Regions from separate parts of the Nocardioides sp. B129/18 genome, predicted to be linked through region 2. Evidence: predicted binding sites of a transcription regulator. Region 2 holds the regulator's gene; the other holds the start of a gene.

Region 1 (2,941 bases), on a different contig from region 2:
CACCGCGCAGATCTTCGACGAGGCCGGCATCGAGGTGCTGCTCGTGGGCGACAGCGCGTCGAACAACGTCTACGGCAACGAGACCTCGCTGCCCGTCACCGTCGACGAGCTCATCCCGCTGACCCGCGCGGTCGTGCGCAGCGCGCGGCGGGCCCTCGTCGTCGCCGACCTGCCCTTCGGCTCCTACCAGGCCTCTCCCGAGCAGGCCTACCTCACCGCCGTGCGCTTCATGAAGGAGGCGCAGGCTCACGCGATCAAGCTCGAGGGCGGCGTCGCGATGACCCCGCAGGTGCGCAAGCTCGTCGAGGGCGGCATCCCGGTGATGGCCCACATCGGCTTCACCCCGCAGTCCGAGCACACCCTGGGCGGCTACCGCGTGCAGGGCCGCGGCGACTCCGCGGCGAAGGTGATCGCCGAGGCGCAGGCGATGGAGGAGGCCGGCGCCTTCGCGATCGTCATGGAGATGGTGCCCGGCGACGTCGCCGCCGAGGTCACCGCCGCCGTCTCGATCCCCACGATCGGCATCGGCGCCGGCGAGCGCTGCGACGGCCAGGTCCTGGTGTGGCAGGACGCCTTCGGCCTGCGCACCGGCCGGATGCCGCGCTTCGTCAAGCAGTACGCCGACGTCCGCACCGTGCTCCTCGACGCCGCCCGCGCCTACGCCGACGACGTCCGCGGCGGCACCTTCCCGGGGCCTGAGCACACCTTCTGAGGTCTCGGCGTCGCGCACCTCCAGCCCGGGACCGGGCGTCGGTCACGGGCTGGGGTGATGGTTCGGCGGGACGTCAGGGTGCGGGGGTCTCGGCAGGCTCGACCACCGGAGGAACAGGCTCGACCGACGGGGGCTATCGGTGATCGAGCTTGTCGAGATCCCCGCACAGACCCAGGTGCTCCCGCCCCAGCTGCCCAGCGGCCCACGCACGGCGCGCGTCGAGGGAGTCGCTGGAGCCCAGCGCGAGGGCCTGGTGGGCCAGCTCGGCGAGGGCGGCGTCGAGGTCGATCGCATCTTCGCGATCCATCCGGCCGTGCACGTCGACGGTGCCGTCCAGACTGGGCTGGTCGACGGCTACGTCGAAGCGCCGGTCGTCCCGCGCCAGGCGCTGGCGCAGGGTCGCGAGGTCGGGGTCGACCTGCTTCTCGGCCAGGTTGATCGCGTTCTCGATGGCCCGACGCCCGACGGAGTGGGCGTAGGCGGCGAGGAGCTGATCGGCCCGAGCAGCCGCGTCGAACGAGAGCACCATGGTCTGTTCGGTGATCCGACGCACCTGCGCGACGGTCACCTCCCCCTCGACCAGTCGCGCCCACAGGCGCGGGAGCCGCGTGCACGCCTCGAGGGCGTGGCCGACGTAGTACCGCCCGGAGTCGGTGGACATGCCCAGGGCCGCGGCGATCTCGTCGCAGCAGTACTCCGAGACCATCGGAGCCCCCGGACCGGCGATGGAGACCTCGCAGTGGGTGCCGACGAGGAACGCCGCATCCATCTCGTCGGCGACCGTGTGAGCGATGGCCCAGTCGGCGGCGATCTGGAAGACCTCACGCTCCGCGTCGTCAGCCACGGACCTGGCCTGCATCGCAGCGCGCAGCAGGTCGCTGTCGCGCAGGAGGCGGGGCTTCCGAGTGGCCATGCCTCATTCTATCCGAACACCAGTTCGAAGACGAGCACTCGTGCACAGGGATTCCGGCCGGGTGCGGGGGTCTCGACAAGCTCGACCACCGAAGCTCCCGCTCGACCACCGGAGCGGCGCTCGACCACCGGGGCGCACACCGGGCCCGACATGCGAGAGGGCCCGGTCGGCGCTCCCCCCAGATGCGCCGATCGGGCCCTGCTCGTCGTCCGGGATCGCGTGCTCCGCGGTGGCCCCCCGACCACCGGGTGCTCACGGGAACTGCGGCCCCCCAGCCACAGGTCCCGGCGCTGATCCCAGGTCCTTCATCGACTCCCCCGAGTCGATGTGCTGAACGCTACGGGGGCGCGCTCCACCGGCGATTCACCTGCGCACCACCGTCCGGACGCGGTCCGCCCACGGTTCGGTAACAGCGATCCACGTCACACCCGTGACAGCCGTCATGGTGGGGTCGTGACGCTCGGGCCAGGCACCGGGCCCGAGCCGGGGCCAGGGTGGAGGCATGACCCAGACCAGTGCAGTGCCGACGGCCGTCCTCGGCGGCGCCGGCGACCCGCCCGCCATCCGCCTGGACGCCGTCACCCGTCGCTTCGGCCAGGTGGAGGCCGTCCGCGGCCTCGACCTGGAGATCGGGGCCGGCGAGGTCGTGGCGTTCCTCGGACCCAACGGCGCGGGCAAGACCACCACGATCGACATGATCCTCGGACTCTCCCAGCCGACCTCCGGCTCCGTCGAGGTGCTCGGCCTCGCCCCGCGCGACGCCGTCGCCCGCGGCCTCGTCGCCGCCGTCATGCAGTCCGGCGGCCTGCTCAAGGACCTCACGGTGGCGGAGACCGTCCGCTACACCGCGAGCCTCTTCAGCGACACCCGCCCCACCGAGGAGGTGCTCGAGCGGGCCGGCATCGCCCGCCTCGCCGACCGCCGCGTCGGGGCCTGCTCCGGCGGCGAGCAGCAGCGACTCCGCTTCGCGATGGCGCTGCTCTCCGACCCCGCGCTGCTCCTCCTCGACGAGCCCACCACCGGCATGGACGTCGAGGGCCGCCGCGCCTTCTGGGGCGCCATCCGACAGGACGCCGAGGCCGGCCGCACCGTCCTGTTCGCCACCCACTACCTCGAGGAGGCCGACCAGTACGCCGATCGGATCATCCTCGTCGCCGACGGCCGCATCGTCGCCGACGGCAGCGGCCCGGAGATCCGGGCCCTGGCGGGCGGACGCGCGGTGCGCGCCACCGTCCCGGGCCTGACCGAGGCCACCGTGGCCGAGATCGCCCGCCTGGCCGGCGTCGAGTCGGTGCAGGTGCAGGGCGACCAGCTCC
Region 2 (2,941 bases):
TCCACTCGTCGTAGGCCCGGTGCGCGCGGGCGCGGCGCCGCGTCCACGAGCCCTCCGTGGCGGGCGTGTGGTTCTCCGCGCCGCCGGACCACTGGTCGTTGGCGACCTCGTGGTCGTCCCAGGTGATGATCCAGGGGTAGGCCGCGTGGAGGTCCTGCAGGTCGCGGTCGGTCTTGTACTGCGCGTGGCGCTGGCGGTAGTCGGCGAGGCTGAGCACCTCGTGCGCCGGCACGTGCGGGCGCACGTCGACGTCGTCCTTGCCGTAGCCGTACTGCCCGGGGCCGTACTCGTAGAAGTAGTCGCCGAGGTGGACGATCAGGTGCAGATCGTCGCGCGCGGCCAGGCCGCGGTAGGCGGCGAAGTAGCCGGCCTGCCAGTTGGCGCAGGAGGTGAACCCGAGCCGCAGGTGCCGCAGCTCGGCGTCGTGCGCGGGCGCGGTGCGGGTGCGGCCCACGCGGCTGACCTGGCCGGCCGCCGTGAAGCGGTACCAGTGCCAGGTGGCCGGAGCGAGGCCGCGGACGTCGACCTTGACGGTGTGATCGCGCGCCGCGGAGGTCGCGAAGGTGCCCTTCTTGACGATGCGCCGGAAGCGCCGGTCGGTGGCGACCTCCCACACGACGTCGGTGCGCGGACCGCGGCCGCTGCCGGGCAGTGCGGTGGCGGTGGGCGTCACGCGCGTCCAGAGGACGACGGCGTCGGGGAGCGGGTCGCCCGAGGCGACGCCGTGCTGGAAGACGCGGTGCGTGGCGGCGTCAGCGCTGGAGCCGAGGGCGCCGACGGCGCCGGCCGTGCCGACGGCGACGGGCGCGGAGGCCAGGACGGCGCGGCGGCCGACGGCGGGGAGATCGAGGTGGGTCACGCGCCCTCAACGCAGCAAGGGCTCCGGAGGTGACGGCGCGGGCGGCAGGTGTCGCGGAGGCGTCGCCGAGCGTTCACCCGCGGGCCATCGGGGACGGCCCGCGGGTGGCGTGGCTCACAGGATCACAGGCTGCGCAGCACCGCGGTGACGACGCCGAGGATCCGCGCGTGGGTGCCGTCGATGGGGTCGTAGGCCGGGTTGTGCGGCATCAGCCACACCTGGCCGTCCTTGCGCTGGAAGGTCTTCACCGTGGCCTCCCCGTCGAGGAGCGCCGCGACGATCTGGCCGTTCTCGGCCGTCTGCTCCTGGCGGACGACGACGAAGTCGCCGCTGCAGATGGCGGCGTCGACCATGGAGTCGCCGACGACCTCGAGCAGGAAGAGCTGGCCCTCGCCGACGAGCTGGCGCGGCAGGGGGAAGACCTCGGAGACCTGCTCCTCGGCCAGGATCGGGCCGCCGGCCGCGATCCGGCCGACCACCGGCACGTAGGCCGCGGAGGGGACGGTGTCGCCGATGCCGGTCTCGTCGTAGGAGCTCTCGTCGGCCGAGGAGATCGAGCGCCGGGCGGCGAGGACCTCGGGCAGGAAGACCTCGAGGGCGCGCGGCCGGTTGGCGTCGCGGCGCAGGAAGCCCTTCTCCTCCAGCACGCGCAGCTGGTGGGCGACGCTGGAGGTGCTGGTGAGGCCGACGGCCTGGCCGATCTCGCGCATGCTCGGGGGGAAGCCGCGCTTCTCGATGGCCTCCTTGATGGTGGCGAGCACCTTCAGCTGGCGCTGGGTGAGACCGGTGGCGTCCGGCGGGCCGTCGGGGAGCTCGGAGACGGTCTTGCCGCGCGGCTTCGCAGACGACTTCTCAGGAGAGGTCTCAGGCGAGGTCGGGGAGGCCTTCTCGGCGGGATCGGGGCGGTCGCGGGTCGGCATGGCCTGACGGTAGCGAGACCGGACGCCGGACTCAAACATCTGTTCGAACTCGGCGTGTCCGCAGCCCGGGAGACACGGAGGGTCGGCCGGCCGGCCCTGAGTCGAACACGTGATCGAGATCGCTCTTGTGTTCGATCGAACACCTGATCTACTCTGGATCCAGTTCGAACATCCGTGCGAATCCCGACCCTCGGGCCGCGATCGTCCGGAACTGTCGGCGCCGACCGATAGACATCCGTCGTCCCACTCCCACTTCCCCAGGAGTCCCGATGAGCACCCTGATCCTCCAGCCCGCCGCCCGCCCCGCCCGCTCCGCCGCTCGGCCCGCCGTGCGTCCGGTCGCGCGGCCCTCCGGCACGGTGCGCCTGACCCGGCGCGGTCGTCTGGTGGTCTTCGTGCTCGCCCTCCTGATCGTGCTCGGCACGGGCATCGCGCTGGCGGCCGGCTCGGTGGCCACCCAGGAGCCCGGCACCCCCGAGCCGACCCAGGTCATCGTCGTCCGCTCCGGGCAGACCCTCTGGGACATCGCCGCCGCCCACGCGCAGGACGGTGACGTCCGCGGCATGCTCACCCACCTCCAGCACCTCAACGCCCTCGACGGCGGCCTGGTGCGCGCCGGTCAGCGCCTTCAGGTGCCGCTCGACTGAGCGCAGCGCGGGCCGTCGGCCCGCCTCAGACGTCGTCGGCCGCCTCGACCCCGGCCGACGCCACGGGGAAGACGAGGGGCGGGCCCACGGCCCGCCCCTCGCGCCGTCTCCGGACCCGGCACGCCGGAGGGCGAAATGCGGTCGCCTCCTCGGACGCGGGCAGGGAGGATGGATCCTCGTGGGTCACGTCGACGTCTCCGGAGTCCGCTACGAGCTGCCCGACGGGCGGGTGCTGCTCGACGACGTCTCGTTCCGGGTCGGCGAGGGCGCGATCGTCGCACTGGTCGGCGCCAACGGCGCGGGCAAGACCACCCTGCTGCGCATCGTCACCGGCGAGCTGGCACCCCACGCCGGCGTGGTGACCCGCTCCGGCGGGCTCGGCGTCATGGGGCAGTTCGTCGGCGTGCGCGGCACGGGGGAGGAGCAGCCCACCGTCGCCGACCTCCTGCTCTCGGTGGCGCCGCCGGCGGTCCGGGCCGCCGCCGCCGAGGTGGCGCGCTGCGAGCTGGCCCTCA

The links. Region 2 encodes LexA, which represses DNA repair genes until DNA is damaged. Its sites were predicted from a motif close to TCGAACANNTGTTCGA; they were not measured.
Region 1: a site for LexA is predicted at 1,638-1,653, ahead of ACZDWJ_RS03490 (DUF222 domain-containing protein). Genes of this name have one in related genera too.

Annotation. Positions count from the first base shown of each region.
Region 1 covers NZ_JBUZJI010000003.1:136,354-139,294, reverse strand. Annotated here, with positions in the region: gene panB (3-methyl-2-oxobutanoate hydroxymethyltransferase) at 1-712, shown strand, start outside; gene ACZDWJ_RS03490 (DUF222 domain-containing protein) at 846-1,625, opposite strand; gene ACZDWJ_RS03485 (ABC transporter ATP-binding protein) at 2,128-2,941, shown strand, end outside.
Region 2 covers NZ_JBUZJI010000005.1:93,993-96,933, forward strand. Annotated here, with positions in the region: gene ACZDWJ_RS05455 (alkaline phosphatase D family protein) at 1-859, opposite strand, end outside; gene lexA (transcriptional repressor LexA) at 982-1,779, opposite strand; gene ACZDWJ_RS05465 (LysM peptidoglycan-binding domain-containing protein) at 2,049-2,426, shown strand; gene ACZDWJ_RS05470 (ABC-F family ATP-binding cassette domain-containing protein) at 2,605-2,941, shown strand, end outside.